2 regions of the Streptomyces sp. NBC_00104 genome follow, and region 2 is predicted to be linked to the other one. Evidence: riboswitches for the same ligand, from Rfam matches in the RefSeq annotation. Region 2 holds a riboswitch; the other holds the start of a gene.

Region 1 (4,413 bases), 6.0 Mb from region 2:
TGATGAGTGACGGGGCGACGGTCTACGAGTGCACCTCGCCCGACGAGGTCCACGCCCTGCTCCAGGGCGGCCAGGGGGTCTTCGGGATCGCCGTAGGGGTGGTCTGGCGTGATGTGGAAAGCGCTCTCTCGCAGCTGCACGGGGAGCGGGTCGACACGGGGGAGACGCTCGTGGGCCAGAATCCGGCGGACGAGCTCGCGCGGCGGCGGAACCGGGCGGTCTGACCGGCCCCGCCGCTCGTCGTACGGGGGGTTGTCAGTGGCGTAGGGCAGCATCGGAGATGTGAGAACCGCGCCCACGATCCTGCATCTCGACATGGATGCCTTCTACGCCTCGGCGGAGCAGGCGTCCAAGCCGAGTCTGCGGGGGAAGGCCGTGGTCGTGGGTGGGCTGGGGCCGCGTGGGGTGGTCGCGACCGCCTCGTACGAGGCGCGGGTCTTCGGGGTGCACTCGGCGATGCCGATGGCGCAGGCGCGCCGGCTCGCGCCGAACGCCGCGTATCTGACGCCGCGCTTCACGTTCTACCGGGCGATCAGCGATCAGGTCATGGGGTTGTTGCGTGATCTGTCGCCACTGGTGGAGCCGTTGAGCCTGGACGAGGCGTTCGTGGACCTGGAGGCCGGGGGCGCGGCCCGGGACGCGGAGTCGGCGCGGCTGGTGGGGGAGCGGCTGCGTGCGGACATACGGGCGGTGACGGCGCTCACGGGGTCCGTGGGGCTCGCGGCCTCCAAGATGCTCGCGAAGATCGCCTCCGAGCAGGCCAAGCCGGACGGGCTGGTGCTGATCGAGCCCGGGACCGAGCGGGCGTTGTTGGGGCCGATGTCCGTGCGGATCCTGCCGGGCGTGGGGCCGGCGACCGGGGACCATCTGCGGCGGGCCGGCATCACCACGGTCGAGGAGATCGCGGAGGCGGGGGAGGACGAGGTCGTACGGCTGCTGGGGAAGGCCCATGGGCATGGGCTGTACGCGATGGCGCTGGCGCGGGACGACCGGGCGGTCGTGGCCGAGCGGGACACGAAGTCGGTGTCGGTGGAGGACACGTACGACGTGGACATCCACGACCGGGTGCGGGTTCGGATGGAGGTGCAGCGGCTCGCGGACCGGTGTGTGCGGAGGCTGCGGGAGGCCGGGCTGTCGGGGCGGACGATCGTGTTGAAGGTGCGACGGTACGACTTTTCGACGTTGACCCGATCCGAGACGTTGCGTGGGCCCACGGACGACCCCGCGGTGGTGCGGGAGGCCGCGGGGCGGTTGCTGGAGGCCGTGGACACGACGGGTGGGGTGCGGTTGCTGGGGGTGGGAGTGAGCGGGCTCGCCGACTACACGCAGGAGGACTTGTTCGCGCAGGCGGCCGGGGAGCCGGACCTGGTGGAGGAGGAGGCCGGTTCCGCCGCGGAGGTGTCCGCCGTGGAGGAGCGTGGGGGCGGGGAGCGGCTCTGGAGGGCCGGGCACGACGTGCGGCATGCCGAGTACGGGCATGGGTGGGTGCAGGGGAGTGGGCTGGGGCGGGTGACCGTGCGGTTCGAGACACCGGACGACGTGGGGCCGGGGCGGGTACGGACCTTCAGGACCGATGATCCGGCGCTGGAGGCGGCGGAGCCCTTGCCGTTGGTGCCGGGTGGGGTGCGGGGCTGAGGCTGGTGGGGCTGCCGGTCCGCGTTGTCGGGGTGGGGCGTCGTTGCGGCTGGAGCGAGGGGGCCGACACGAGAAAGTGCGCGGGTTTGCGCGGGTCCGAGGGGGCCGCACGAGGGGCCGCGTCGGGTGAGGACAGTGGCGTGGGAGACGCGGGGTGGGGGTGAGGTGCGTCAGAGGCGGGGCGAGGTGGGGGCGAGAAGCGTCAGCGGCCGCGTGGTCGAGTGCCGGGAGTCTCTGCGGCCGCAGGGGTGCGCGTGGAGCAGAGGCCGCGGGGGTGGGGGGAGCGGGGTGAGGGGGAGCGGGCTCGGGAGACGTGTGGGGGTTGGGATGAGGGTCTTGCTCAGGGTTCTTCCTGGCCCGTCACGTTGCCGAAGTCGTGGTCCATGGGCGGGGGTGGGGCCAGGTCGAGGCCGTAGTGGTGGTAGAGCTGGAGTTCTTGTTCGGGGGAGAGGTGGCGGCCGACGCCGAAGTCGGGGGCGTCCTTGATGAGGGCGCGGTCGAAGGGGACGCGGAGGGTGCCTTCGATCAGTTCGCTCGGCTCCAGGGGTACGAAGGCGTCGCGACCGAAGAAGCCCATGCGTATCGCCGCCCACTCGGGGATGCCGGTGGCGTCGTCGAGGTAGACCTCGTCCACGGTGCCGATCTTGCTGCCCTTGCGGTCGAACGCCTTGCGGCCGATCAGGTTGCGCGGATCGATGTCGGTCTGCACGGGCCCTCCAAGAGGTCGCAGAGGAGTCGCGAATCATCCTCACCCCTACGAAAAGGCACATTGGGGAAGGTGGCCACTCGAAGACTCGTGCGTGGACCGCGCTGATACGCTGGCACCGGCTGCTGACCCCGTGCGGGAGAGTCCTCCGGAAACCATCCGGAGGCGCCGAAGGAGCAACTCCTCCCCGGAATCTCTCAGGCTCACGTACCGCATGGACGAGGTCACTCTGGAAAGCAGGGCGGGTGTCACGGCTTCCGCTCTCACCGACGGTGAAAGCCGGTCCGCACCTGGACCGGTGAAGCTCTCAGGTTGAGATGACAGAGGGGGAGGCCGTACGGGCACCCGTGCCGTGGTGCCCCTCGAAGGTCGTGTCAGACCAGGAGGCCTCCGTAATGACCGCCCATCGCATCCCGCTCTCCGAGCTCGAACAGGGAATCCCCTTCGAGCGGCGCCATATCGGACCGGACGTCGAAGCCCGGGCCAAGATGCTCGCGCACGTCGGATACGGCTCGCTCGACGAGCTGACGGCCGCCGCGGTCCCGGACGTGATCAAGAACGCCGAGGCGCTGGATCTGCCGGGCGCGCGCACCGAGGCCGAGGTACTCGCCGAGCTGCGTTCGCTGGCGGACCGCAACCAGGTGCTCGGATCGATGATCGGGCTCGGGTACTACGGGACGTTCACGCCGCCCGTCATTCTGCGGAATGTCATGGAGAACCCGGCCTGGTACACCGCCTACACGCCGTATCAGCCGGAGATCTCCCAGGGGCGGCTCGAGGCCCTTCTCAATTTCCAGACCATGGTCGCCGATCTGACCGGGCTGCCCACCTCCGGCGCCTCCTTGCTCGACGAGGGCACCGCCGCCGCCGAGGCCGTGGCGCTGTCCCGGCGTATGGGGAAGAACAAGAAGGGCCTCTTCCTCGTCGACGCGGACGTGCTGCCGCAGACGATCGCCGTGATCGAGACCCGTGCCGAGCCGACCGGTGTCGAGGTCGTCGTCGCCGACCTCGGTGAGGGGATTCCGGCCGACATCGCCGCGCGGGAGATCAACGGGGTGCTGTTGCAGTACCCGGGTGCCTCCGGTGTCGTACGGGATCTGAAGCCGGTCATCGAGCAGGCGCACGAGCTCGGCGCGCTCGTCACCGTCGCCGCCGACCTGCTCGCCCTCACGCTGCTGGTCTCCCCGGGTGAGCTCGGCGCCGACATCGCGGTGGGGACGACGCAGCGGTTCGGTGTGCCGATGGGCTTCGGCGGGCCGCACGCGGGCTACATGGCCGTACGGGAGAAGTTCGCGCGCAGTCTGCCCGGGCGGCTCGTGGGCGTCTCCGTGGACGCGGACGGACACAAGGCGTACCGGCTCGCCCTGCAGACGCGTGAGCAGCACATCCGTCGGGAGAAGGCGACCAGCAATATCTGCACGGCTCAGGTGCTGCTCGCCGTGATGGCCGGCATGTACGCCGTGTACCACGGGCCGGAGGGGCTGCGGACCATCGCCCGGCGTACGCACCGGTACGCCACCGTGCTCGCCGCGGGGCTCACGGCCGGAGGGATCGAGGTCGTGCACGGCGCGTACTTCGACACGCTCACCGTGCGGGTGCCGGGGCGGGCCGGTGAGGTCGTGGCCGCCGCGCGGGAACATGGCGTGAACCTGCACCTCGTGGACGCCGACCTGGTGTCGATCTCCTGCGACGAGACGACGACGCGGGCGCAGCTGGGGGCCGTATGGACCGCGTTCGGGGTGGAGGGGGACGTCGAGGCCCTCGACGACGCCGCGGCGGACACGCTGCCCGAGGCGCTGCTGCGGGCGGACGACTACCTCACGCACCCGGTGTTCCACGAGTACCGCTCCGAGACCGCGATGCTGCGCTACCTGCGCCGGCTCGCCGACCGGGACTACGCGCTGGACCGGGGGATGATCCCGCTGGGCTCCTGCACGATGAAGCTCAACGCGACCACCGAGATGGAGCCGGTGACGTGGCCGGAGTTCGGGCAGCTGCACCCGTTCGCGCCCGCCGGGCAGGCGCAGGGGTACCTCACGCTCATCCGTGAGCTGGAGGAGCGGCTGGCGGAG
Region 2 (4,413 bases):
AGCCGCGGGTGGCCAGGGCGGGGGTGCCGATGCGCAGGCCGGAGGTGACCATGGGCGGGCGGGGGTCGTTGGGGACCGCGTTGCGGTTGACGGTGATGCCGACCTCGTGGAGGCGGTCCTCGGCCTGCTGCCCGTCCAGCTCGGAGGCGCGCAGGTCGACCAGGATCAGGTGCACGTCGGTGCCGCCGGACAGGACGTCCACGCCGGCCTCACGCGCGTCCGGGGCCGTCAGCCGCTCGGCGAGGATCCGCGCGCCTTCGACGGTGCGGCGCTGGCGCTCCTTGAAGTCCTCCGAGGCAGCGACCTTGAAGGACACCGCCTTCGCGGCGATCACGTGCTCCAGGGGGCCGCCCTGGAAGCCGGGGAAGACGGAGGAGTTCAGCTTCTTCGCGAACTCCTTCTTGGCGAGGATGATCCCGCCGCGCGGACCGCCGAGCGTCTTGTGCGTGGTGGACGTGACCACGTCCGCGTGCTCGACGGGGTTGGGGTGCAGCCCGGCGGCGACCAGGCCCGCGAAGTGCGCCATGTCCACCCACAGATACGCCCCGACCTCGTCGGCGATCCGGCGGAACTCGGCGAAGTCCAGCTGACGCGGGTACGCCGACCAGCCCGCGATGATCACCTTCGGCCGGTGCTCCTTGGCGAGCTTCTCCAGTTCGGCCATGTCGACGAGGCCGGTGGCGGTGTCGACGTGGTAGGCGACGACGTTGAACTGCTTGCCGGAGAAGTTCAGGCGCATGCCGTGGGTGAGGTGGCCGCCGTGGGCGAGGTCCAGGCCGAGGATGGTGTCGCCGGGCTGGGCCAGGGCGAAGAGGGCGGCCTGGTTGGCGGAGGCGCCGGAGTGGGGCTGGACGTTGGCGTACTCGGCGCCGAAGAGGTCCTTGACGCGGTCGATGGCGATCTGTTCGGTGACGTCGACGTGTTCGCAGCCGCCGTAGTAGCGGCGGCCGGGGTAGCCCTCGGCGTACTTGTTGGTGAGGACCGTGCCCTGGGCCTCCATGACCGCGACGGGAGCGAAGTTCTCCGAGGCGATCATCTCCAGGGTGGACTGCTGGCGGTGCAGCTCGGCGTCGACGGCCGCGGCGACCTCCGGGTCCAGCTCGTGCAGGGGCGTGTTCAGCAGCGACATGCGTACGACCTCGTCTTCTCAGCCGGCGGTGTGGGCGACGTACTCGTCGGCGGAGAGCAGATCGTCCGGCTCCTGCGCGACACGTACCTTGAACAGCCATCCGCCCTCGAACGGGGCGGTGTTCACCAGCGACGGGTCGCTGACGACGTCCTCGTTGATCTCGGTGATCTCACCGGAGACCGGCGAGTACAGGTCGCTGACCGACTTCGTGGACTCCAGTTCGCCGCAGGTCTCGCCCGCGGTCACCGTGGAGCCCACCTCGGGGAGCTGGGCGTAGACGACATCGCCGAGCGCGTTCGCCGCGAACTCCGTGATGCCGACCGTCGAGACGCCGTCCTCGGCGCCCGACAGCCACTCGTGCTCCTTGCTGTAGCGCAGCTGCTGGGGGTTGCTCATGGCCTGAATTCTCCTGTACGCGGGGGAGTGGTGATGAATGGGGGACAGCTGAAACCGCTGTTGAGCAGCGCGGATGTGCCCAGTGTCACGCTCGGGCTCCGCACGGGTGCCGCTTCCGGACGACTTCGCATACGACTTCGCATACGGCTGCGCATGTGACGACGAACCAACGACTACGAAAGTGTCACTTCTGCCGTTTGTAGAACGGCAGCGCCACGACCTCGTACGGCTCGTGGCTGCCCCGGATGTCCACGCCCACACCGGCGGTGCCCGGCGCGGAGTGCGGGGCGTCGACGTACGCCATGGCGATCGGCCTGCCCAGGGTGGGGGAGGGCGCGCCGGAGGTGACCTCGCCGATCACCTTGCCGTCGGCGACGACCGGGTACCCGGCGCGCGGCACCCGGCGGCCCTCGGCGACCAGCCCGACGAGGACACGCGGAGGAGCGACGGCAGCGCGCTCGGCGGCCGCTGCCAGCGCCGTGCGCCCGACGAAGTCGCCCTCCTTCTCGAACTTCACGACCCGCCCGAGCCCGGCGTCGAAGGGCGTCAGCGCGGTGGACAGCTCGTGCCCGTACAGCGGCATCCCCGCCTCCAGGCGCAGCGTGTCCCGGCAGGACAGCCCGCAGGGCACCAGGCCGGTGCCCTCGCCCGCCTTGGTCAGCGCCTGCCACAGCTCGACGGCGTGCTCCGGCTTCACGAACAGCTCGAAGCCGTCCTCACCGGTGTACCCGGTGCGGGCGATCAGCGCGGGGACTCCGGCGACCGTGCCGGGCAGCCCCGCGTAGTACTTCAGACCGTCGAGATCGGCGTCGGTGAGGGAGGCCAGGATCCCGGGCGACTCGGGGCCCTGCACGGCGAGCAGCGCGTACGCGTCCCGGTCGTCCCGCACCTCGGCGTCGAACCCGGCGGAACGCTCGACGAGCGCGTCCAGCACCACCTGGGCGTTGGAGGCGTTCGCGACGACCAGGTAGGTCGAGGATCCGGCCTCCGTGTCCGCCAGCCGGTAGACGATCAGGTCGTCGAGGATGCCGCCGTCCTCGCGGCAGATCATGGTGTAGCGGGCGCGGCCGGGCTTCACCCCGCCGATGTTGCCGACCAGCGCGTGGTCCAGCAGCGCGGCGGCCCGCGGGCCGGAGACGGTGATCTCGCCCATGTGGGAGAGGTCGAAGAGGCCGGCCCTCGTGCGGACGGCGGTGTGCTCGTCGCGTTCGGAGCCGTAGCGCAGGGGCATGTCCCAGCCTGCGAAGTCGGTCATCGTGGCACCGAGCGAGCGATGCAGGGCATCGAGCGCGGTACGGCGCGATCCAGCGGTCGGGCTACTGCTCATCGGTTCTGCTCCCAGGGCATGACAGGCGAGGAAAGATCCTCCCCATCTGTCATCGGAACCTGAGAGGTTCACCACGACCGTACGTACCGGTGGTCGTGACTTGCACCGTGGGTGGAGCCGCCCTCCGTGGAAGAGGAATGCGGCCCGCTTTTCAGATGTGCCTCGCCCGCGCGGTATCTGGGCCTGAGAGATTCAAGGGAGGGACTTGCTCCTTCGGCGCCCCAGCGAACGGCTGCTGGGAGCTCTCCCGCGCGGATTCAAGCGGCCGGTATGCAGTTGGCGGGCACATCATTGCACGCATCGACGCGGTGCGGCAGGGGGACCTTTCACAGAGAGGGACGACGGAGCACAGGCGGACACAGCGGTCCGTAGCACTCTTGTGGCAGGACGAGGACTGAACCAGGAGGGATCGGGCATTACCTTCTCTTTACAATCTGTGGGGATGGGACCTCCAACCCCTGGGGAGGACGATCACGGTGAACAGGACCACGGCATACGCGACGACCTCGGGCATCGCGATGCCCGAGCAGCCCGTCGTACCGGCCGGTGAGGCGTGCGGCCCGTTCCCGAGGGCGGTCGTCCGCGACCTCAGGGAGCGGGCCGGGCGGAGTCCCCACGGGCTGTCCTTCGGACCGGGCGACCTGGTGGTCGTCACCGGGCTGCCCGGCAGCGGCAAGTCGACGCTGATGCGGCGGGCGGTGCCCGGCGTCCGGATCGACTCCCAGGACACCCGCGACCGCTTCGACGCGCGCTTCGCCCGCCATCTGCCGTACGCGCTCTACCGGCCCTTCGTACGCCTCGCCCACTACGCCGGGCTGCGGCGTGCCCTCCGCTCGGGGGAGGGCATCGTCGTGCACGACTGCGGAGCCCAGGCGTGGGTACGAAGTTGGCTCGCGCGCGAGGCCGTAAGGCGGGGCGGCACATTGCACCTGCTGTTGCTCGACGTGACTCCCGGTGAGGCGCGGGACGGGCAGCGGGAGCGGGGGCGGGGGGTGTCGCGCTACGCCTTCGCCCGGCACCGGGGCGCCATGACCCGGCTGCTGAGTGCGGTGGAGAAGGGGCGGCTGCCGCAGGGGTGTGGGGCGGCGGTGATCATTGACCGGGCCGCCGCGGATGCGCTGAAGCGGATCGACTTCGTGGGGTGAGATCCAGGGGAGAGCTCGGGGGGTGAGATCGCGGGGAGGGCTCGGGGGGTGCGGGTGCGTGGTGGTTGATTCCGCGGTTCCCCGCGCCCCTTCAGGGGTGCCCGGGGCGGCCGGGGCGTTAAGGTGCAGCTACAACAGCATCACGGAGCAAAGCGGTAGGCAGCAGATGGACTTCCCGGCGGACTTTCCGGCACAGGCGTATCCCCATGGGCACGGCGGGTGGCCCGGCAATGAGCTGGAGGAGGTGCTGTCCGCGTCTCTCGGGGTGCCCCAGGCCGGGGCGCGCATCGTGGAGGTGCTTGCCCGCAGCTTCGTGTGGGTGCCGCTGCCGGAGGGCGGCGGTCCGCACAGCGGTCAGCTGGACCTGCCCACGATGGAGTTCGACGGGCAGGCGTACGTGCCGGTCTTCAGCTCCG

The links. Region 2 has a riboswitch for glycine ahead of gcvT (glycine cleavage system aminomethyltransferase GcvT). Riboswitches for the same ligand answer to the same signal wherever they lie in the genome.
Region 1: another riboswitch for glycine. It lies ahead of gcvP (aminomethyl-transferring glycine dehydrogenase); the one in region 2 lies ahead of gcvT (glycine cleavage system aminomethyltransferase GcvT).

What each region holds. Positions count from the first base shown of each region.
Region 1 covers NZ_CP108215.1:1,822,679-1,827,091, reverse strand. Annotated here, with positions in the region: gene OG272_RS07945 (MerR family transcriptional regulator) at 1-224, shown strand, start outside; gene OG272_RS07940 (DNA polymerase IV) at 283-1,635, shown strand; gene OG272_RS07935 (PRC-barrel domain-containing protein) at 1,976-2,344, opposite strand; glycine riboswitch at 2,468-2,564, shown strand; gene gcvP (aminomethyl-transferring glycine dehydrogenase) at 2,737-4,413, shown strand, end outside.
Region 2 covers NZ_CP108215.1:7,790,236-7,794,648, forward strand. Annotated here, with positions in the region: gene glyA (serine hydroxymethyltransferase) at 1-1,129, opposite strand, end outside; gene gcvH (glycine cleavage system protein GcvH) at 1,148-1,525, opposite strand; gene gcvT (glycine cleavage system aminomethyltransferase GcvT) at 1,710-2,852, opposite strand; glycine riboswitch at 3,014-3,112, opposite strand; gene OG272_RS34325 (AAA family ATPase) at 3,329-3,997, shown strand; gene OG272_RS34330 (enhanced serine sensitivity protein SseB) at 4,164-4,413, shown strand, end outside.